Regions from separate parts of the Streptomyces sp. NPDC001393 genome, predicted to be linked through region 1. Evidence: riboswitches for the same ligand, from Rfam matches in the RefSeq annotation. Region 1 holds a riboswitch; each other region holds the start of a gene.
The links. A riboswitch is a leader RNA that binds a small molecule or an ion and turns the genes downstream of it on or off. The one in region 1 is predicted to bind cyclic di-AMP.

Region 2: it holds a riboswitch for cyclic di-AMP, as region 1 does, so the genes downstream of both, ACWC2T_RS32665 (transglycosylase family protein) here and ACWC2T_RS07630 (NlpC/P60 family protein) in region 1, are expected to answer to the same signal.
Region 3: it holds a riboswitch for cyclic di-AMP, as region 1 does, so the genes downstream of both, ACWC2T_RS09490 (M23 family metallopeptidase) here and ACWC2T_RS07630 (NlpC/P60 family protein) in region 1, are expected to answer to the same signal.

What each region holds. Positions count from the first base shown of each region.
Region 1 is NZ_JBSFIH010000004.1:179,324-186,864, forward strand. It holds gene ACWC2T_RS07610 (type I restriction endonuclease subunit R) at 1-836, shown strand, start outside; gene ACWC2T_RS07615 (M48 family metallopeptidase) at 842-1,636, shown strand; gene ACWC2T_RS07620 (NlpC/P60 family protein) at 1,664-2,728, opposite strand; gene ACWC2T_RS07625 (hypothetical protein) at 3,158-3,511, shown strand; gene ACWC2T_RS07630 (NlpC/P60 family protein) at 3,881-5,056, opposite strand; cyclic di-AMP (ydaO/yuaA leader) riboswitch at 5,064-5,233, opposite strand; gene pcrA (DNA helicase PcrA) at 5,445-7,541, shown strand, end outside.
Region 2 is NZ_JBSFIH010000041.1:20,102-27,642, reverse strand. It holds gene ACWC2T_RS32690 (hypothetical protein) at 1-110, shown strand, start outside; gene ACWC2T_RS32685 (Ppx/GppA phosphatase family protein) at 180-1,175, opposite strand; partial or broken gene ACWC2T_RS32680 (DUF501 domain-containing protein) at 1,377-1,838, opposite strand; gene ACWC2T_RS32675 (FtsB family cell division protein) at 1,891-2,370, opposite strand; gene eno (phosphopyruvate hydratase) at 2,491-3,777, opposite strand; gene ACWC2T_RS32665 (transglycosylase family protein) at 4,153-4,839, opposite strand; cyclic di-AMP (ydaO/yuaA leader) riboswitch at 4,844-5,016, opposite strand; gene ACWC2T_RS32660 (transglycosylase family protein) at 5,200-6,282, opposite strand; gene ACWC2T_RS32655 (DUF899 family protein) at 6,574-7,257, shown strand; gene ACWC2T_RS32650 (cytochrome P450 family protein) at 7,251-7,541, opposite strand, start outside.
Region 3 is NZ_JBSFIH010000005.1:246,992-254,532, reverse strand. It holds gene trmB (tRNA (guanosine(46)-N7)-methyltransferase TrmB) at 1-696, shown strand, start outside; gene ACWC2T_RS09500 (PrsW family intramembrane metalloprotease) at 739-2,106, shown strand; gene ACWC2T_RS09495 (aldo/keto reductase) at 2,180-3,124, opposite strand; gene ACWC2T_RS09490 (M23 family metallopeptidase) at 3,201-4,229, opposite strand; cyclic di-AMP (ydaO/yuaA leader) riboswitch at 4,239-4,385, opposite strand; tRNA gene ACWC2T_RS09485 (tRNA-Met) at 4,685-4,758, shown strand; gene ACWC2T_RS09480 (dihydrofolate reductase family protein) at 4,830-5,963, opposite strand; gene ACWC2T_RS09475 (MarR family winged helix-turn-helix transcriptional regulator) at 6,025-6,534, shown strand; gene ACWC2T_RS09470 (GTP cyclohydrolase II) at 6,655-7,287, shown strand; gene ACWC2T_RS09465 (hypothetical protein) at 7,332-7,541, opposite strand, start outside.

The DNA of each region.
Region 1 (7,541 bases):
GGTCGGAGTTCGACACCCTGATGAGCCGCTTCACCTCGGCGCTGGAGCGTGTCCTCCCGCACGAGGCGGCGCTGAAGCTGGTCCCCGAGGCCCGGAACTGGACGCTGTTGCAGAAGCGCGTACGGCGGCACTACCGGGACGCGGAGGGCGGGACCTTCTCCGTGCGGGCGTACGGACGCAAGGTCCGTGCCATGGTGGCCGATCACCTGGAGCTGCCCGAGATCGAGCAGGTCATCGCGCCTGTCTCCATCCTGGCCCCGGACTTCGACGAGGTGGTGGCGCGCATTCCGGACGTGCGGGAGTCGGCGGCGGAGCAGGTGCAGGCGCTGCGTTACCACTTGGAGGAGAGGCGGCGGTCGGAGGACCGACCGGTGCTGCGGACGCTCTCCGAGGAGTTGGAGGCGATCCTGGAGGAGTTCGCGGGACGCTGGGACGAGATCAAGGTGCGCATCGGCCCCCTGATCGACCGGGCCCGGAAGGCTGAGCAGGTTGATCCCGAGGTTGCCGACCTGACACCGGCCGAGCAGCAGCTCTACACGAAGCTCTCTGACAAGATGACCGAGGATCCGGCCTTCGACCTGCCCGATCCCGCCCTGCTCAAGAGCGTGACGGTCGAACTCGCCGCGATCATCGAACGCCACGTGTCGAGTGCCGCCTGGTCGGACAGCGAGGCGAGCATGGACTCGCTGCAGAGTGAGCTGTGGCGTGGACTGCGCCGCGCGGGCATCAAGCCGAGGGAGCGCGCCAGGGAACCCCTGGAGAACCTGTCGCAAGCACTGACCGGGCACGCCCAGCGGCACGCGGCGGCGTTCCGGGCGGCGGCTCGGGGACAATAGGCCGCGTGCCGACGACTGCCGACCCGCGAGACCCCTGCCGACCCGCCCTGGAAGACGGCCAGGTGATCGTCGTGGCGGGCAGGGAGTTCCGCGTGGTCGTCAGCGAACGCCGCCGGCGCCTCGGTCTCACAGTGGAGCGGGACGGCTCCCTCGTCCTCCGCGCGCCGCAGGGCTGTGACGCTGAGCGGGCGGAGACCTTCCTGAGGGAGGGGGAGACATGGCTGGCCGACAAGCTGCGACGGCGTGAGGAGCATCCGCCGGCACACCCCGAGCGTGGGTTTCGGGACGGCGAGACGTTCGCCTATCTCGGTCGCGCCTACCGGCTCCAGCTCAGCGACGAAGAACGGGCCGCCGTCCGACTCGTCGCTGGGCGGCTGGTGATCGGCAAGGGGATCGCGCGGGATCCGGTCGCTGCTCGGCGCGCCCTCATCGGCTGGTACCGGCGTAACGGACAGCGCTGGGCACAAGGAAGGCTTCAGCCATGGGCCGCACGCATGGAGGTCCGGGAGCCGGACGTCGTCGTACGTGATGTCGGCGGCCGGTGGGGGACCTACCGCCCTGGCGATGGCACTCGCGGAACCATGGCGCTGCACTGGGCGCTCTTCCAGTTGCCCGTGCACCTGGTTGACTACGTCATCGCCCATGAACTCGCCCACATCAGAATTCCAGGACACGGAGCGGACTACTGGTCGCTGCTCCGACAAGCCATCCCCGACTGTGAGGAACGCAAGGGGGAGCTGGATGACCTCGGGCGTCGGCTGTGGCTCGGAGACATCCGGCCCAGACATGCTGGGCCATGAGGCCGCAGCAGTTTACGGGCGAGCCCCTTACGCCACCCGGGTCGCCCCCGCGAACGGCATCAGGTCGAGGGGGGCCAGCCGGACCGGTGCCGAGGGGTTCGGGGCGTGGATGATCTGTCCGCCTCCCACGTAGATGCCGACGTGGCTGATCCCGGAGTAGAAGAACACCAGGTCACCGGGCTGAAGTTCGGAGCGGGAAACGCGTCGGCCTGCGTTGATCTGGGCGTAGGTGGTGCGGGGCAGGGAGATGCCGGCGGAGCGGTAGGCGGCCTGGACCAGTCCCGAGCAGTCGAACGCGTCCGGCCCGGCCGCGCCCCACACATAGGGGCTGCCGAGCTTGGCGTAGGCGTAGGCAAGGGCCGCCTCGGCGCGCGCGTTCGGGGCGTCGGCCGATCCGGCCTGCTCCAGTGCGTCCCGGGGGCCCGAGGCCGAGCGGGAGGCACGACCGGGCGCGCTGCCGTCACCGGTCACCTCGGCCCGCTGCTGCGGAGTGAGCTGCGCCAGCAGGTGCCGGGCCGCGTCCAGCTGGGCGGTGACGGCCTTCTTCTGCCGTCGCAGCTCGGCCTGCCGGGACCGCAGCGACTGCAGCTCGATGCGCGCCGCACCCCGCAACTGCTCGATCTCCCGCAGCTGTCCGCGCACCTGGGACACGGCGGCGGCCTGCCGGTCACCGGCCCGCTCCACGAACGCGGCGTCGTCCAGGTACCGGTCCGGGTCGCCGGACAGCGCCAGCTGCCAGGTCGGTGCGAAGCCGCCCTCGCGGTACTGCGCCGCCGCGAACGAACCCAGTGCGCCCCGGGCGGTGTTGAGCCGCTGCTGCTTGCGGGCGGTCTCGTCCCGCAGCGCGTTCAGCCGCCGCTGCGTCGCGTCCGCCTGCTCCTTGACGCCGTCGTACGTCTCGGTCGCGGCCTCGGCCTCCTGGTACAGCTTGTCCACCTTGGCCTTCACCTGCGCCGGCGTCAGCTGTGGCTCGGCGTGTCCCGTCCCGTCGAACCCCGTCGCGGTGGCGGCGCCCGCCAGGGCGAGGGTGGCGGCCGTGCGGGCCGTATGGCCGCCCATGGAACGTTGCCGGGGCTTGCGGTGCGCTGCCACCTGGACCGTCACGTCCTTCCGTACGACTCGCACGACCGAGAGGTCCGTGCGTCCGGCGGCGGCCCGCACAGGGGAAGCGGGCCACCGCCGGACCCTTCTCGGCGGTGGTGGCCGACGGCCGCCCCTGGCCCGGGCGGCGGTGGGGAGTCGGTCACCTGGGGGAGGACGCTAGGCCCGACTGTGACGACTGCGTAACGCAGTGTACGGAACTGGCCTCGACGGACCGGAATGTGACCGCAAGTGAGCGCAGGGCCGTTCCGGAGTCGTCGGCTTCACGCAGCGTGGTGACCGAAGCCCGGAAAGCGGGACGGACGCGAGGCGCCGGGTGCTATGGGGCGCATATATGCAAGATCGTCCGCGCTCTCACCGGCCGCTGTGCCCGGGGCCGGTGACAGGGGGCCGCTGGGCCTCTGGTTAGGCTCCGGGCCCATGGACGTACTCATCCATCTCTTCGTCGGCCTGCACATCATCGGCATCGCCGCGCTGCTCGGCGGTTTCCTCACCCAGATGAAGGCGATGGGCCAGGGCACGGCCCGGTTCGTGCCCGGGATGCTGCACGGCGCACTGACCATGCTGGTCACCGGCGTGGCCCTGGTCGGCCTCAACCAGGCCGACGACCACCACGTCAACACCATCAAGATCGGCGTCAAGCTGGCGCTGCTGGTCGTGATCCTCGGGCTGGTCTACGTGAAGCGTGACGAGGAGAAGATCGACAAGGGCCTGTTCGGCCTCGTCGGAACGCTGACCATGGCGAACATCTTCATCGCCGTTCTGTGGACCTGACGGTCATCCCCATCGGGAACACCGTCGCCCACCGCAGCACGTGGTAGCCGGGCCGGGGCCGCGCCGCCTCGGCGCCGGTCGCCATCACGGCGGCCCCGGCTGCGGGGGGCCGCCCGGCTCACCACGCGCGCGGACTCAAGATGCCGGGCATGCGCCCGATGCCAGGGAGCCGACAGGTCCCTGCCGGGAAGGGCACGCGCGCGTGAAGAGCGAAAACGCCGGTACGCGCGCGTGACGCGGGATGAGCGGGGGAAGCCAGGACCGCGCTCGGGGCGACAGCGGGAGCAAATGCCGCACGCGCGCGTGAGCCGAGTGACGGTCACGCGCGCGTGGACGGAGTAAGAAAGGGCGCCGCCCGGCGGCGGGTGGTCAGCCCGGTCGTACCACGCTGTGGATGATCGACTCGCCGCCGTAGTAGATCGACTCCTCGCGGACGTACGCGCCCGGCTTCGGGGCATGGATCATCATGCCGTTGCCTATGTAGACGCCGACGTGGCTGATGTCGTCGTAGAAGAAGATCAGATCGCCCGGCCGCGCGTCGGCGAGCGAGACCGTGGTGCCTGCGTTGACCTGGTCGTACGTCGTGCGCGGAAGCGTGACGCCGGCGGCCTTCCAGGCGGCCTGGGTGAGGCCCGAGCAGTCGTAGGAGTCCGGCCCGGTGGCGCCCCACACATACGGCTTTCCGATCTGCGCGCGGGCGAAGGCGATCGCCTTCTCGGCCTTCGTGTCGTACGAGCCGGATGTCGTGGACCCCGTCGAGCCGGACCCCGTCGAGCCGGATCCGGTGCCCGAGGACGAGGACGAGGACGACGAGGACGAGTCGGCCTGCTGCCGGGCCGCCTGTTGCTTCGCCAGCTCGGCCGCCTTGCGCGCCGCCTCCTGCTGCTTCTCCCGCTCGATGGCGGCCAGCCGTGCCTTCTGCTGGGCCGTCAGCTGCGACAGCAGCTCGCGGGCCGAGGCCAGCTTCTGCTGGACGGCGGACTTGGCGCTCTGCAGGTCGTGCTGTGAGTCGGTCAGCGTCTGCAGGCTCTGCGCGGCCTCCCGACGCTTCTTCATGGTCGCGGCCTGCTCGCCGATGTAGTCGTCGACCGCGCTCTTCTCCCGTGAGGTCAGCCGGTTCATCAGCTGGGTCTGGTCGAAGTAGTCCTGGGGGTCGTTCGCCAGCAGGAAGGTGGCCGTGTCGGGAGCGGCGGCACCGGTGCGGTACTGCGCCGCGGCGAAGGAACCCAGCTCCTCGCGGGCCTTGTTGAGGCGTGCCGTGCGCCGGGCGAGGTCGTCGCGCAAGGCGTCGACGCGGCCCCGCTGTCTGACGGACCGCTCCTTGGCCGCGTCGTACTTCTCGGTCGCCGACTCCGCCTGGCGGTAGAGGTCGTCGACCTTCTTCTCGACCTCCTCCAGGCTCGGCTTGGTGCGATCGGTGCTCGGGGCGGCCTCTGCGGTCTGCGAGAGCACGGCCATGGAGGTGAGGGCGGCAGTGGCGAGGGCGGGGGTGCGAAGGCCCGTTCCGATGGTCCCGCCGGGGCGCGGCTTGCGGTGCGACGCCAAGGGAGGCGACTCCTTCCAATGGGCCGCCTACCGGGTTAGCTGTCGGGTTCGGGCGGTGGTTCGGAAGGGTTGCCCTACGGCGGCGTCCCGGGTGGGAGCCGGCCGATTCACCCCAAAGTCGGTGGGTCCCCGGCTCCGGGCGCCCTGCGGACGCGCCGGACTCGGCGGAGGCCGCGCGCGCGGCCTGACGGCAACCTAGCCAACTGGTGTGACTAGTGTGAAGGTTGGTGCGTGATATGTCCGATACATTTTCGTGATCTGAGCCCGGAATCGCGTCTGCGTCATCGGGTGATTCCGCAGCGTAAGGGAGGTTTCCGCGTCGCCCGCGCCGGTCGTGTTTCCGGGACGGCGACCGGTTGTCGGTGGGGCGCCCTAGACTCGTAGAGCGATGAGCAGCCTCTTTGACGACAGCTTCCTGGCGGACCTCCAGCCCCCTCGCGGGCACGAGGAGGAACATCCGCCGCCGCCCGAGGACGATCACGCTCCGGAGCCGCTTCCGGACGATCTGTTCGGCGGGAAGTTCGACGCGCCGCCGGACCGGGACGCCTACTACCGCGACGGCGCCCCGCGCCCCGCGCTCGACGCGGCGGCCCTGCTGGAGGGGCTGAACGACAACCAGCGCGCCGCGGTCGTGCACGCCGGCTCCCCGTTGCTCATCGTCGCCGGCGCCGGCTCGGGCAAGACCCGCGTGCTCACCCACCGCATCGCCCACCTCCTCGCCGAGCGGCACGTGCACCCGGGTCAGATCCTCGCGATCACCTTCACCAACAAGGCCGCGGGCGAGATGAAGGAGCGCGTCGAGCACCTCGTCGGCCCGCGCGCGAACGCGATGTGGGTGATGACCTTCCACAGCGCGTGCGTACGCATCCTGCGCCGCGAGTCGAAGAAGCTCGGCTTCACGTCGTCGTTCTCGATCTACGACGCCGCCGACAGCAAGCGCCTGATGGCGCTGGTCTGCCGGGACCTGGACCTCGACCCCAAGCGCTTCCCGCCGAAGTCGTTCAGCGCGAAGATCAGCAACCTGAAGAACGAGTTGATCGACGAGGAGGACTTCGCCGCCCAGGCCACCGACGGCTTCGAGAAGACCCTCGCCCAGGCCTACGCGCTCTACCAGTCTCGGCTGCGCGAGGCCAACGCGCTCGACTTCGACGACCTGATCATGACGACGGTGAACCTGCTGCGCGCCTTCCCGGACGTGGCCGAGCACTACCGCCGCCGCTTCCGGCACGTCCTCGTCGACGAGTACCAGGACACCAACCACGCCCAGTACGCGCTGGTGAGGGAGCTCGTCGGCACCGGGGAACGCTCCGCCGAGGAGGGCAACACCCCGTCCGGCGAGTACGACCTCCCACCCGCCGAGCTGTGCGTCGTGGGTGACGCGGACCAGTCGATCTACGCCTTCCGGGGCGCGACGATCCGCAACATCCTGCAGTTCGAGGAGGACTACCCGAACGCGACGACGATCCTGCTGGAGCAGAACTACCGCTCCACGCAGACCATCCTGTCCGCCGCCAACGCGGTCATCGAGCGCAACGAGTCCCGCCGCCCGAAGAACCTGTGGACCAACGCCGGCCAGGGCGCACGGATCACCGGGTACGTCGCGGACACCGAGCACGACGAGGCCCAGTTCGTCGCCGACGAGATAGACCGCCTGGTCGACGCGGGCGAGGCCAAGGCGGGTGACGTCGCCGTCTTCTACCGCACCAACGCACAGTCCCGTGTCTTCGAAGAAGTCTTCATCCGCGTCGGCCTGCCCTACAAGGTCGTCGGCGGTGTCCGCTTCTACGAGCGCAAGGAGGTCCGGGACGTCCTGGCCTACCTGCGCGTCCTCGCCAACCCCGAGGACTCGGTGCCGCTGCGCCGCATCCTCAACGTGCCCAAGCGAGGCATCGGCGAGCGCGCGGAGGCGATGATCGACGCCCTCGCCCAGCGCGAGAAGATCAGCTTCCCGCAGGCGCTCAAGCGCGTGGACGAGGCGTACGGCATGGCCGCGCGCTCCACCAACGCCGTCAAGCGGTTCAACACGCTGATGGAGGACCTGCGCACGATCGTCGAGTCCGGCGCCGGCCCGGCGACCGTGCTGGAGGCCATACTCGAACGCACCGGCTATCTGGCCGAGTTGCAGGCCTCCACCGACCCGCAGGACGAGACCCGCATCGAGAACCTCCAGGAACTCGCCGCCGTGGCCCTGGAGTTCGAGCAGGCACGCGGCGAGGGCGAGCCGGTGGGACTGGCCGACTTCCTGGAGCAGGTCGCCCTGGTCGCCGACTCCGACCAGATCCCCGACGAGGACGAGGAAGGCTCCGGCGTCATCACCCTGATGACCCTGCACACCGCCAAGGGCCTGGAGTTCCCGGTCGTCTTCCTGACCGGCATGGAGGACGGCGTCTTCCCGCACATGCGCGCCCTCGGCCAGACCAAGGAACTGGAAGAGGAGCGGCGCCTGGCGTACGTCGGCATCACGCGCGCGCGGGAGCGCCTCTAC
Region 2 (7,541 bases), on a different contig from region 1:
GGGGCCGTGACGAAGGCCGCGGCCACCACGAGGGCCGCGGCCATGAGGAGGGCGGCGGCCATGACGAGGACGAGGAGTGCAACGGTCTCATCGTTCTCCTCTGCGTCTGACGGCCGGCCGGCCCAGGGCTGAGGCGACGGCCCCGGTTCCCGCATCCGAGGAACCGGGGCCGCTCCACGTCATCGCGGGCCGGCGGCCTCCTGGCCCGATGCCGCCGCCCCGGCCGCGCCGAAGGCGATGCCGTCGAGGATGTCGTGCTCGCTCACCACGACCTCCTCGGCGCCGGTCCGTTCCATGATCGCGAGCAGCACGAGGGAGCCCGCGCCGATCACGTCGACCCGGCCCGGGTGCATGGACGGGATCGCGGCGCGCTCGGCGTGCGTGGAGCGCAGCAGCCACTCGGTGATCTCGCGGACCCGGTCGCGGGAGACGCGGGAGTGGTGGATGCGCGCGGAGTCGTACGCGTCCAGCTCCTGCGCGATGGCCGAGACGGTGGTGACGGACCCGGCCAGGCCCACCAGGGTGTGCGCCTCGCGCAGCGGCACCGTCTCCTCGGCGAGGTCCAGTGCCGCCTCGATGTCGGCCCGCATGGCGGCGATCTGCTCCTCGGTGGGCGGGTCGGAGACCTTGCCGCCGTGCACCAGATGACGTTCCGTCATCCGTACGCAGCCCATGTCCACGGACCGCGCCGCCCGCACGTGGTCGTCGCCGACGACGAACTCGGTGGAGCCGCCGCCGATGTCCACCACCAGGTAGGGCCTGGTCAGGTCGTCCCGGCCGGTCAGCTCCCTGGTGGCGCCGGTGAAGGAGAACTCGGCCTCCTGCTCGCCGCTGATCACCTCCGGCTCGACGCCGAGGATGTCCAGCACCCCGCGCACGAAGTCGTCCCGGTTCTCGGCGTCGCGGGAGGCGGAGGTGGCGACGAACCGCACCCTGGCGGCGCCGAGTTCACGGATCACCCCGGCGTACTCCCGGCACGCGGCGAAGGTCCGCTCCAGCGCCTCGGGCGCCAGCCGGCCGGTGCGGTCCACGTCCTGACCGAGCCGCACGATCGTCATGCGCCGGTCCAGCTCCAGCAGCTCACCGGTGGCGGGGCTGACGTCGGCGACGAGCAGCCGGATGGAGTTCGTGCCGCAGTCGACGGCGGCGACCCGGGAGAAGCCCTCCGGGACCATGGGCTTCTCGGCGAAGAAGCCGCTGCGGACCTCGGCGGGGTCGAAGACCGCGCCCTCCTCACCGGGGTGCTCGTCCGCCGGGTCGGGCGCCTCGAGCGGCTGCACACACGGCCCCTTGCGCCACCACTCCGGCAGCATCGCGAGCGCCTCGTCGCCGAGCGGGTTCACCCCGGGGCCGGCGGCCAGCGAGTGCGCGACCAGGACGTGCAGGCACTTCACACGGTCCGGCATGCCACCCGCGCTGGGGAAGCCCTTCAGGACCTCGATGGCGTCCCGGCGCGCGATGTAGTCATCGTGCGCGGCACGGTAGGCCGCGGCCAGCTCGGGGTCGCTCTGCAGGCGTTCGGTCATCTCCTTCATGACGCCGTTCGCCTCCAGCGTCCCGATCGCCGAGGCGGCGCGCGGGCACGTCAGGTAGTACGTCGTCGGGAAGGGCGTGCCGTCGGGCAGCCGGGGTGCCGTCTCCACGACGTCCGGCTGACCGCACGGGCAGCGGTGCGCGATGGCCCGCAGGCCCCGCGGCGGGCGGCCCAGCTGCTGCTTGAAGGCCTCGACGTCCGCGTCGGTGGGCTCGGTGCGCGGGGTGGGCGGCAGATCAAAAAGCGACAGCGCGGAGCGCTGCCCTTGAGGGGTGGTGGCCGGGCGACGGGCGGGCGTTTCCATGACTGCTTTCGGATCGGCTTTCTGTCGGTCACTGGGTCGATGGCTGCATCGACTACTGGTCGGAGGCGTCGGCCTTGTCGACGCCGTCCCAGACATTGGCGTACCAGGGCCGCCGGGCGGCCTTCAGGTCGGCGCGGGACTGCCTGGCCGTGCCGCCGGGGTCGACCACCACGTACCCGGTCTCGCCGGGCATCACATAGTGCAGCCGGCGCCGGATCTGCTGCTCGGCGTAGGAGTCGTCCTGCCAGCGCGCCTTGAGGTCGCGCAGCTGCTCCACCCGCTCGCGGGCCTGCTCCCGCTGCCGCTGCAGGTCGGAGATCTGCGCGCGCTGGGTGACGTACTGCCGCATCGGGTAGGCGAGCGCGACGATCATCGAGCACAGCACCAGGGCGAGCAGCGCCGCACGGCCGGTGAGCCGGGAGCGGCGGGCCTGCCGCCTGCTCTGGGAGCGGTAGACCCGGGCCGCCGTCTGCTCGCCGAGCAGCCGCAGCCTGGTCGCGGTGGAGAAACGGTCCCGGTCCTTCACGGCCATCTGGCTTCTCCCGCCTCCCCTTGCCGGTGTGGATTCCACACGTGCGTACGTCCCCGGACACGGTACGGGACCGAGTCCGGGGACGTACGTACGACTGGCTAGGCCTTACCCCAGGTTGGGTCAGCCCTTGAAGCGCGGGAACGCGCTGCGGCCCGCGTACACCGCGGCGTCGTCGAGGATCTCCTCGATGCGCAGCAGCTGGTTGTACTTGGCGACACGCTCGGAGCGGGCCGGGGCGCCGGTCTTGATCTGGCCGCAGTTGGTGGCGACGGCCAGGTCGGCGATGGTGACGTCCTCGGTCTCGCCGGAGCGGTGGGACATCATGCACTTGAAGCCGTTGCGCTGGGCCAGCTCGACGGCGTCCAGGGTCTCGGTCAGCGAGCCGATCTGGTTGACCTTGACCAGCAGGGCGTTGGCGGTGCCCTCCTCGATGCCGCGGGCGAGGCGCTCGGGGTTGGTGACGAACAGGTCGTCGCCGACCAGCTGGACCTTGTCGCCAAGACGGTCGGTGATGACCTTCCAGCCGGCCCAGTCGTCCTCGAACAGCGGGTCCTCGATGGAGACGAGCGGGTAGGCCGCCACGAGCTCCTCGTAGTACTCCGTCATCTCGGCGGCGGAGCGCTCCTTGCCCTCGAAGAGGTACTTGCCGTCCTTGTAGAACTCGGAGGCGGCCACGTCGAGCGCGAGGGCGATCTGCTCACCGGGGACGTACCCGGCCTGCTTGATCGCTTCGAGGATCAGGTCCAGGGCGTCACGGTTGGAGCCCAGGTTCGGGGCGAAGCCGCCCTCGTCGCCGAGGCCGGTCGCCAGGCCCTTGGACTTCAGGACCTTCTTCAGGGTGTGGTAGACCTCGGCGCCCCAGCGCAGGGCCTCGGAGAAGGACTCCGCGCCGATCGGGGCGATCATGAACTCCTGGATGTCCACGTTGGAGTCCGCGTGCGAGCCGCCGTTGAGGATGTTCATCATCGGCACCGGCAGCAGGTGCGCGTTCGGGCCGCCCAGGTAGCGGAAGAGGGGGAGGTCGGACGCCTCGGAGGCGGCGTGGGCGACGGCGAGGGAGACGCCGAGGATGGCGTTGGCGCCGAGGGAGCCCTTGTTGTCGGTGGCGTCCAGGTCGAACATGGCCTGGTCGATCAGGCGCTGCTCGGTCGCGTCGTAGCCGACCAGCTCCGGGCCGATCTGCTCGATGACGGCGAGGACGGCCTTCTCGACGCCCTTGCCCAGGTAGCGGTTGGGGTCACCGTCGCGCAGCTCGATGGCCTCGAAGGCGCCGGTGGAGGCGCCGGACGGGACGGCGGCACGACCCGTGCTGCCGTCGTCGAGGCCGACCTCGACCTCGACCGTGGGGTTGCCTCGGGAGTCCAGGATTTCCCGGGCTACGACGACGTCGATGGACGGCACGAGCATCTCCTTCTTGGATGTGACGCTGGAAGTGCGGGGCTGTGTGCCTTACGGCTGTGCCTTGCGCCTAGAGCCTAACCGTCCCGGGGGCGCCGGCCACCGACCGACCGTCCCGTGGACGGGGAGGACACGCAGACGGTACCCATTGTTCACTAGCGGAACAAAGGGTGGGTGTACGGGGCACGAAGAAAAGGGGCCGGAGGCACTCGGGAAAGGAGGCCGAGGCGTCCAGGAGTGGGGGCGGAAAAAGACCCCGCCCCGGCGCGTACGGGGGAACACGCGCCGGGGCGGGGAGCCCGTGGGGACGGGGTGGCCCTCACGAGGCCTTCAGTGTGCGGGCCGGGGATGTGAGGGCGCTGTGGGTCCGTTCGGAGCCAGGTGTCACTTCAGGTGCAGCTGCTGGCCCGGGTAGATGAGGTTCGCGTCCTCGACGATGTCCTTGTTCAGCTGGAACAGCTTCTGCCAGCCGCCGGCCACGTGGTGCTTCTCGGCGATGGCGCTGAGGGTGTCGCCCGTGACGACCTTGTACTCGCCGTCGCCCTTCTTGACCTTCTTGCCGGTCGGGGTGGTGACGGTCTTGCTCGCCTTCGGGGCCGTGCGCGTGGTGGAGCGGGTGGCGGCCTGCTGGTCGGTGGAGCGGGTGCTCGTGCTCGGCGCGGACTTCGTCGAGGCGGCCGGGGCGGAGCCGTTGTACGCGGCGGAGGACAGGCCCGTGCCGCACACCGGCCAGGCGCCCTTGCCCTGGCCCGCGAGGACCTTCTCGGCGACGGCTATCTGCTGCGACTTGGTGGCGAGGTCGGCACGCGCGGCGTAGGCGGTGCCGCCGTACGCGGCCCAGGTGGAGTTGGTGAACTGCAGACCGCCGTAGAAGCCGTTGCCGGTGTTGATGGACCAGTTGCCGCCCGACTCGCACTGGGCGACCGCGTCCCACTCGGAGGCGGTGGCGGCGGAGGCGTTGCCGGCCGCCATCAGCGGGGCGGCGACGGCGGCGCCGGTGACACCGGCGAGCGTGATGGCGCGGACGGCCTTGGACGGACGACGGTGCTTGCCCTTGCCGGAAAACAGCATGGATCGATCCCCTCACCGACGCCTGCGAGGTGAGCTGTCGGGTTCGGGCCGGTTGAGTTGCCCGGCCGCACACTCGCTCTCGCGAGGCGCGGCTTCACCCCTAGCCGGTCCAGCGTCAACCGCTGGGCCCGGCGCTTACCTTGGGTCCCCCGCTCCTGCCTACGGCGCTTGACGCGACGACTGTTCCCGGGCAACCCGCTGGCAGGATTCGGCGTTGCGAGTCCCGGGGCTCGTGGTGACGAGCGGTCCTGACCGTAGACATGCGATCGGCGGAATTTCAAAGACGATCAGGGCTTCTGAGACTCATCCCACACTTTCGCCAAACCGGACATCAGCCGCGAAGTGGGGCGTCAACTCCCGCTAGTCGTCGCCGTTTTCGGCATGGATTTTCAGGGTCTGACCGGCGGTGATGTGGTCGGGGTCGGCGCCGATGACCTTCTTGTTGGCCTCATAGAGCGCATGCCACCCGCCGCCGACGCCAAGGGAGTCGGCGATGGAGGCGAGGGAGTCGCCCTCGTGGACGGTGTAGGTGGCCGGTCCGCGGTCGGCATGACGGCCGGAAGAGGCGGAGTTCTGACCGTTTGTCGCGCTTTCGTCCGCGCTGCCGCCGCGGTGACGTCCGCCACTGCTGAGCGCTCCGGTGTCGATCAGGCTCCAAGAACCGGCACTCTGCTGGTAATTGTCCGAGTTGTCGGTACCGGGTTCCGCCGTGGGAGAGCTGTCGCTTCCCTGGGGGCTTCCGCTGTCGCCTGAGCCGGACTTGTCGGTCTTGTCGGGCTTGGGGGTGCTGGTTCCGGTGGAGCCGTCGGCCGTACCCGGAGTCCCGGAGGTGTCCTTGCTCGGGCTCGGGGCCGGCGTGGCGCTCGAGTCACTTGCGTCCGAGGGGGAGCCGGAGGAGTCCGAACCGGAGGCGGGCTGGGAACCGGAACCCGAACCCGAACCGGAGTTGGGCGCGGACGAATCCGGCAGACCGGACGAGTCGGAACCGCCGGCCGAGCCGGACGTGCCGCTCGACCCGTCGCCGTTGCCGGAGCCGCCGACGCCGGTGTCGACGTCGACCGAGGCGGAGCCGGAGGTCAGTCCGGCGGTCAGCGCGCACATGGCCCACGGCTTGGTGCCCTGGTCCGCGAGGATCTTCTCGGCGACGGCTATCTGCTGGGAGCGGCTGGCCTGGTCGGCGCTCTCGGCGTACTGCGTGCCGCCGTACTTGTCCCAGTCGGCCAGCGAGATCTGCAGACCGCCGTAGTAGCCGTTCCCGGTGTCCGCACTCCAGGAACCGCCGCTCTCGCACTCGGCGACCTTGTCCCATGTGGTGCCGTCGGCCGCATTGGCACTGGCGGCGCCGAGCAGCGGGATGGCGATGGCGGAGCCGGTCACGCCGGCCGCGACGAGGAGGGCAGGAGCCTGACGGGGGCGACGGTGACGACCGTTCCCGGAGAGCATGCGGAAGCCTTTCGTGCGACAGCAGGGCCGGCGAGGCGAACTGGTACTCCTCGCCACGCTGATGGGTGAACGTATCGGCAGACGATCACTTGTCACAAGTTAATGCCGCGCAGATCACGTGAAGATCACGGAGTTGAAGGTTTGTCATCTCCCCCTGCCCGGCACCCGATCCTCCCCTCCTGCCCGCTTTGTCACCCGACGGGAACGGCGGTGCCTCACGCCCGGCGCGCGGCGCGGCCGCAACCATGGACCCGACATGACCCCGGGGGGCTTGACGTCCAGGAGGACACGATGGCGCGGCACACCCGGCTGCCCGGCGAGTCCGCGGAGTACCTCGCCGCACGCGAGGAGCTCCGCAACGCCGAGATCGAACTCATGCGCCACCGCGAGCAGGTCGCGGCCCTGCGCAGGGCGCTTCCGCAGGGCGCCGCCGTCGACGACTACGTCTTCCTCGAAGGCCCCGCCGACCTCGACGCGGGCGACACGCCCGTCCGCGAGGTCAGGCTGAGCGAGCTGTTCTCCGGCCCCGGCCGGCCGTTGATCGTCTACCACTTCATGTACGGCAAGCGGCAGACCGACCCGTGTCCGATGTGCACCCTGTGGATCGACGGCTTCAACGGCGTCGCCCACCACGTCGCCCAGAACGCCGACCTCGTCGTCCTCGCGGCCGCCGACCCGCCCGTCCTGCGCCGGCACGCCCGAGGCCGCGGCTGGACCCGGCTGCGGCTGCTGAGTGCCGGGGACAGCACCTTCAAGTACGACCTGGGCAGCGAGGACGAGGACGGGGTGCAGGACTCCACCGTCTCCGTCTTCACCCGGGACCCGGACGGCACGGTCCGCCACTTCTACTCCGCCCACCCGCGCATGGCCGAGGACATCGACCAGCGCGGCATCGACCTGCTCAACCCCGTCTGGCACCTTCTCGACCTGACGCCGGGCGGCCGCGGCGACTGGTTCGCGGGCCTGGACTACTGACCGCCGGTGCCCGCCGGGACCGGGGTGAACTCCACCGGCAGGGTGCGCAGGCCCCGCATGATGAGCCCGCCCCGCCACCTCAGGTCGGCCGGATCGGCGGCGAGCCGCAGGTCGGGCAGGCGGGTGAGCAGGGTGGCGAGCGCGGTCTGGCCCTCCAGCCGGGCGAGCGGCGCGCCGAGGCAGTAGTGGATGCCGTGGCCGTATCCGAGGTGCTGGTTGTCGCGGCGGGCGAGGTCCAGCACGTCCGGATCGGCGAACCGCTGCGGGTCCCGGTCCGCCGCCGC
Region 3 (7,541 bases), on a different contig from region 1:
AGCAGGGTGACCGCGGGACAGGCGGACGCGCTGCAGCGGCTGTGGCCCACGTGGGGGCTGGACATCGACGGACAGCGGGTCATCGACCTGCGTGAGCTGTTCGGCAACGACCGGCCGGTCGTGCTGGAGATCGGGTTCGGCATGGGCGAGGCCACCGCGCAGATGGCCGCCGCCGACCCGGACACCAACATCCTCGCGGTCGACGTGCACACTCCGGGCCAGGGCAATCTGCTGGCTCTCGCCGACCGGGGCGGGCTGTCCAACGTCCGGGTGGGCAACGGGGACGCGATCATCCTGCTCCGGGAGATGCTCACCCCCGACGCCCTCGACGGGCTGCGGGTGTACTTCCCGGACCCCTGGCCCAAGAAGCGGCACCACAAGCGGCGGCTGATCCAGCCCGAGTTCCTGACGCTCGCCGCGACCCGGCTGAGACCCGGCGCGCTCGTGCACTGCGCGACCGACTGGGAGCCGTACGCCGAGCAGATGCTCGAGGTGCTCACCGCGCACCCCGACTTCGAGAACACGCAGGCGGACGGCGGTTTCGCGACGCGCCCCGAGTTCCGGCCGCTGACCCGTTTCGAGGGCCAGGGACTGGACAAGGGACATGTGGTGAACGATCTGCTCTTCCGGCGCGTACCGCACCAGGACCGGGCAGACCGAGCGGGTCGAGCACCCGAACCGCTTCAGGACCGATAAACCGCTCCAGCCCCTCGTCCCGCCACCGTTAGGGTCGATGCCGTGGCCACCAGTCCTCCGTTTCCGACGTATCCCCCGGGCGCCCACGGGCCCCTTCCGCTGCGCCATCCGCACTGGTGGCAGCGCAGGTGGGTGCGGTACGGAGCGCTGATCACCCTGCTCGCGCTGTCCGGGCTCGTCATCCTCGCGCTGGTGCGCAGGCAGACCGGCACCGAGGGGTTCCTCGTCGGGCTCGCTCTCGCCGTGCTGCCCGTGCCGTGGCTGATAGCGGCCTTCCGGTGGCTGGACCGGGTGGAGCCCGGCCCCTGGCGGAACCTGGTCTTCGCCTTCGCCTGGGGAGCGTGCGCGGCGGCGCTGATCGCCATCGTCGCCAACAGCTTCGCCACCAAGTGGATAGCCACCGCCACCGCCGATCCGGCCGGCGCCGACACCCTCGGCGCCACCGTGATAGCGCCCATCGTGGAGGAGTCCGCCAAGGCCGCCGCCGTCCTGCTCGTCTTCCTCTTCCGCAGACGTGACTTCACGGGGATCGTCGACGGAGTGGTGATAGCGGGCATCACCGCCACCGGGTTCGCGTTCACCGAGAACATCCTCTACCTGGGTACGGCCTTCGGCGCCGACCAGATGAGCGGCGGCCGCGGCATCGCCTCCGTCACCGCCGCCACCTTCTTCGTGCGCATCGTGATGTCGCCGTTCGCGCACCCTCTGTTCACCACTCTCACCGGCCTCGGCTTCGGCATCGCCGCGCTCTCCGCCGAGCGGCAGCGCGCCCGGCGCGCGCTGCTGCCGGTCTGCGGTCTGCTGCTCGCGATGAGCATGCACGCCTTCTGGAACGGCTCCTCCACCTTCGGCGAGTTCGGGTTCTTCGCCGTCTACGGCGGCTTCATGGTGCCCGTGTTCGGGCTGCTGACCTGGCTCGCGATCTTCACGCGGCAGCGGGAACTGCGGACCGTACGGGAGGAGCTGCCGGCGTACGTGCTGGCCGGGTGGCTGGGGCCGGCCGAGCCGTTCGCGCTCGGGTCGATGCGGGCGCGGCGGACGGCCCGTGACTACGCCCGGCACCACGGCGGCCGGCCGGCAGCGCGGGCGGTGGCGCAGTACGAGGCCTACGCCACCTCGCTCGCCTTTCTGCGGCACCGGGGGCGCAAGGGGAAGGCCGGGGCCGACTTCGTCGTACGGGAGCGGGAGCTGCTGGACGAGCTGTGGAAGCGACGGGAGCTGGCGCGGCCGGCCCTGGAGTACGCGGCGAGGGCGTCGCTTCCGGTCCCGGCCCGCTGGGCGGCGATGCCCGCGGCGCCGGGGCCGGGGCCGGGTCCCGGGTATCCGGCGGTGCAGATGCCTGCGGCGTCCGGGCCGGCGTACGGGTATCCGGCGGCGCCGTACTCCGCGTACAACCCGTACCGGTCCTAGCCGGCCGGATTGCGGAGGGCCCGGCACCGCCGGAATCCGCGAGAGGGTGACCCAGGCGGAGGGAGAGGGTGACCTAGGCGGAGGCGTCCGTCAGCTTCTGCACTTCCTCCCCCGTCAGTTTCAGGCCCACCGCGTCCAGGAGGGCCGGGAGCTGGTCCACCGTGCGGGCCGAGGCGATCGGGGCCGTGATCGTCGGCTGGGCCAGGAGCCAGGCGAGGGCGACCCGGGCGACGGGGGCGTCATGGGCGGCGGCGATCTCGTCCAGGGCCGCCAGCACCTTCTGGCCGCGCAAGGACTCCGCGTACTGCTGGGCCCGGCTCGCGCGGGCGCTGTCGACCTTGGTGCCGGGGCGGTACTTGCCGGTCAGGAAGCCCGAGGCCAGCGAGAAGTAGGACACCGCGGACAGCCCCTCCTTGGCGGCCAGGTCCTGCAGCGGGCCCTCGTAGGTGTCGCGGGAGACGAGGTTGTAGTGGGGCTGGAGGGCGACATAGCGGGCCAGGCCCTCGCGGTCGGAGAAGTCCAGGGAGGCCTGCAGGCGCTCGGGGCTGATGTTGGAGGCGCCGATCTGGCGGACCTTGCCCGCCTTCACCAGCTCGTCCAGCGCGCCGATGATCTCCTCGACCGGGATCTCGGGCTTGTCGAAGTGGGTGTAGTAGAGGTCGATGTGGTCGGTGTCCAGGCGGCGCAGGGAGGCGTCGGCGGCGGCCTTGATGTTGGCGGCGGACAGGCCCTGGAACTCGGGGTGCTGGCTGACCTTGGTGGCGATGACGACGTTGTCGCGGTTGCCGCGGGCCTTGACCCACTTGCCGATGATCGTCTCGGACTCGCCGCCCTTGTGGCCCTCGATCCACGCCGAGTAGGAGTCGGCGGTGTCGATGAAGTTGCCGCCGGCCGCCGTGTAGGCGTCGAGGACGGCGAAGGAGGTCTCCTCGTCGGCGGTCCAGCCGAAGACGTTGCCGCCGAGGCAGAGCGGGAAGACCTCGAGGTCGGAGGAACCGAGTGTGCGCAGAGAAGTCATGCTCCAAGTCAACGCCGACGGTGGATGATCGCATTCCACCGTCGGCGGCGGGATCCCGCGGATGGAGCAGTGGGGCTCAGGGGTTGAGGCCCTTGTCGCGCAGCCACGGCGCCGGGTCGATGGCGGTGGCCTGGCCGTTCGGGTGGACCTCCAGGTGCAGGTGCGGGCCGGTGACGTTGCCGGTGGCGCCGACCCGGCCGATGACCTGGCCGGTGGAGACCTTCTGGCCGACGGAGACGTTGATCGAGGACTGGTGGCAGAACCACAGCTCGGTGCCGTCGTCGAGGGTGATGACGGTGCGGTAGCCGTAGGCGCCGGCCCAGCCGGCCTGGGTGACCGTGCCGCTGTGGACGGCCTTGATGAGGGTGCCGGTGGGGGCGGCGAAGTCGAGGCCGGTGTGGTAGCCGGAGGACCACATGGCGCCGGGCTGCCCGAAGGTGCCGGTGATCGTGTACGAGACGACCGGCAGCGTGTACTCCTTGGCCAGCTCGGCCAGCCGCTTCGCCTCGGCGGCCTGCTGGGCGTCGGCCTCCGCCTGCTGCTTGGCGGCGGCGGCCTTGGCGGCGGCCTCCTTCTCCGCCTTGGCGGCCGCGTCGGCGGTCTGCTGGTCGGCCGCGGCGATCGCGGCGGCGGTGACCTTGCTGCTCGCCTGGCCCTTCTGCTGCTCGGCCTGGGCCATGATCCGGTTGCGCAGGGCCTCGCCGGCGTTGCTGCCCTCGGCGCTGTCGGTGCTCACGCCGACCTTGCTGAGGCCGGTGGCGGTGGCCTGGGACGCGTCGGAGGAGCCGCCGCCGAAGACGTGCTCGACGGAGTCCAGGTCCGGCAGGGATATGGAGACCGGCGGCTTGCCGGTGTTGGCGCTGGCCATGCCGCCCGCGCCGACCGCGGCCATCACGCCGACGCCGAGGACGGTGGAGCTGCGCGCGAAGCCGCCGCGCTGCTTGGCGACGCGGTGCCGGCCACGGACCGCGGCGACGGAGTCCTCGGTGGGGTTCCACTCCTCCCAGGGCCCCTCCTCGGCGCGGTAGGCGCCGTAGCCGAAGGTCTCCGGCTGGGCTTGCGAGGGCACGAACGGGGCTTCTGGGGCGGGCCGGTTGGACGCCACTCGGGCGTACTCCTTTCCTTCCTCCGCCTACCGGGTTAGCTGACGGGTTCGGAGCAGGAAGGTCTCCTACGCGCGTATACCAACTGTGGCATTCGTGCGATTCACCCCAAGGTGGTGGTTCCCCGGTTCCCTCGCGGGATTCGGCGCGTGCGCACGGAGCCGCCTCTTGTGACGGCTGGGACGACCGCGCTGCGTTATCGAACGTTAATAGACCTGAGAGTCACTTTCCAAGCCGTTCGGCTTGATCATTAACCTTTTCGACCGCGGACCAATCGGCCAGGAGCGCTGCAAATCGGGCGAGTTGGCCACGGTTCATGAGCGTCGGAGTTTTTGATGGTGTCTCAGATGTTATGCGGAGGGCGGTCGTCCGGTCACCGTCCGTGAAGTCGATCACCCGTGCCGGGAAAGCGGTGTGCATGCCGCCCTGAGCATGGGGTACTCTGGAGTCACAACGACGCGGGGTGGAGCAGCTCGGTAGCTCGCTGGGCTCATAACCCAGAGGTCGCAGGTTCAAATCCTGTCCCCGCTACTGAAGACTCAGGGCCGGAAGCCAGAGATGGTTTCCGGCCCTGAGTGTTTTCCCTGCCCCCGTTTTCCGCGTCATCCCAGCAAGTGGGCGTTCGGTGCCTTGGCGAGTCCCGCCAGCTCAGGCAGTACGACCACCTCGGCACCGCCCTTGACCAGGACGCCCGTCCCGTCGGCCGCCGCCACGAACGTGTCCGGCTCCTGCCACGCCGTGACCACCCTGCGCACCCCCGCCCGGAGAATCAGCTCGGCACAGGGCGCGGGCCGCGAGGCCCGCCGGGAACACGGCTCCAGGCTGCTGTAGACGGTGGCGCCGCCCAGCCGGGGCTCGGCCGGGTCGATCTTCGCCAGCGCGGCCTCCTCCGCGTGGACCACGGGATCCCCGCCCTCCCGGGAGTGGCCACGGGCCAGCTCCGTGCCGTCGGCCGCGACCACCACCGCGCCGACGCTGAACGCCGTCCGGGACGGCGGGCACTGGGCGGCGAGCTCGCAGGCGGTGCGCAGCCAGTGCCGGTCGGCGGCGGTGGCGACCGCGCCCGCGCCCGGGGCCGTGGGCTCGTAGCGCATGAGGACCACGTCCTCGATACGTCGGGTCTCGGTCAGGCGCAGCCGGCCGGCCTGATAGCCGCCGGGACCGAACAGTCGGGGCGCGGCCGGGTCGCCGACGAACAGCGGCGCGAGGACCAGCTGGAGCTCGTCGGCGAGGCCCAGCTGCAGCAGCTGGGTGTGGACCGTGCCGCCGCCCTCGACCATCAGCCGCCCGATGCCGCGCACGTCGTGCAGGTGGGCCAGCAGGGCCCGCCAGTCGAGGCCGGGGCCGAGCGGGACGACGTCGGCGGCGTCACCGACGCGCCGGAGCGCGCGCTCGGCGCCCGCGTCGGTCGTGTAGACGAGCTTCGCGCCGCCGGTGCGCCAGAAGTTGGCGTCGGGGTCGAGGTCGCCGGTGGCGGTGACGGTGACCTTCAGCGGGTACTCCGGCCGGCCCTCCCGCACCCGCGCCGCGCGGCGCTCGACGGAGTTGACCAGCAGCCGCGGGTTGTCGGCGCGGATCGTGCCGGCGCCGATCAGGATGGCGTCGACCGAGGCCCGTACCGCGTCGACCCGGTCGAAGTCGGCCGGGCTGGACAGCAGGAGCCGGTCGGGGCCGGTGTCGTCCAGGTAGCCGTCGAGAGAGACGGCGGCGGACAGCAGCACGTACGGGTACGACATCGGCGCGGTCTCCCTGGAGGCGAGTCTTGGTTCAAGTTTGAAACAAACTTACACTGGCGGCATGACGACCCGCTGGCTCAGCCCCGAGGAGCAGCGCGCCTGGCGCGCGTACATGGCCGCGACGCACCTCCTGGAGGACGCGATCGACCGACAGCTCCAGCAGGACGCCGGCATGCCGCACCTGTTCTACTCCGTGCTGGCCAACCTGTCCGAGGCGGCCGACCGGCGGCTGCGGATGACCGATCTCGCCGAGAAGCTGAAGATCACGCGCAGCAGGCTGACGTACGCGGTGACCCGGCTGGAGCGGGACGGGCTGGTGCGCCGGGAGGACTGCCGCTGGGACAAGCGCAGCAGCATCGCCGTGCTGACGGACGAGGGGATGGCCGTACTGGAGCGTACGGCGCCCGGGCATGTCGAGACCGTGCGCGCCACCCTGTTCGACCGGCTCACGCCGGAGCAGGTGGGGCAGCTGGAGGAGATCTGCACGGGGATCGCGCGCGGGCTGCAGGGCGAGGGCGCCGAGCCCGGAACGGAGGACCTGCCCTGGCGGCGCCGTTCCTCCTGTTCGTGATCGCGGCGGATGCGGACGATGCCCCGAATTCCGTTGCTTTAACTTTGAAGCATGAGGTAGGGTCCCCTGCGTACCGCTGCTTCAAATCTGAAGCACATGCCCGCACCCGGAGGGACCCGCATGCCCGACACCCCCGCCGCCACGCCGCGCGCCCGCGTCCGGGTACCGCTGCGCTTCGACGACGGCTACAGCGTCGACGCCGAACTCGTCACGTTCCACAGTCTGGCCGACGGCCAGGAACACGTCGCCGTCGTCCTCGGCGACCCCGCCCCCGGCACCGTCCCGCTGGTGCGCCTGCACTCCGAGTGCCTGACCGGCGATGTCTTCGGTTCGGCCCGCTGCGACTGCGGACCCCAGCTGCGCGAGGCCGTCGAACGCATCGCCGACCGCGGTGGCGTCCTGCTCTACCTCCGCCAGGAGGGCCGGGGCATCGGCCTCTACAACAAGCTCGACGCCTACGCCCTCCAGGACCAGGGCCTCGACACCTACGAGGCGAACGCCGCGCTCGGCCTGCCGGAGGACGCCCGCGACTACACGGCCGCCGCGCAGATGCTCGCCGCGCTCGGCATCGGGGAACTGGACCTGCTGTCCAACAACCCCGACAAGGCGGAGCAGTTGCGCGCACTGGGCGTGGTCGTACGGGACCGGGTGCCGACCGGTGTCTTCACCACGGCCCACAACGTCCGTTACCTGCGCGCGAAGGTCCTCCAGACCCGGCACACACTGCCGCTGGCCGAACTCAACGTGGGCTGAAAGGCCCGCGCCGGTCTCGGTACGGAACGGATCTGCCGGTCACGTCACCGCACCTGCCGACGGCCCGGGAACAGGAGGGCCGGTACGGCGTACGCGGTGCGAAAGCCGGCCGGGTGCAGGCCCGCCGTACCGAGCATCACCGACAGCACGGCCGTGCCAACGGACGCGCTCAGCTGGGAGTTGATGCTCAGCGTGGTGCTCGCCGCGGCGAGCCGCTCGGCGGGCAGGCCTCGGCTCGCGGCGGTCATCGTCGG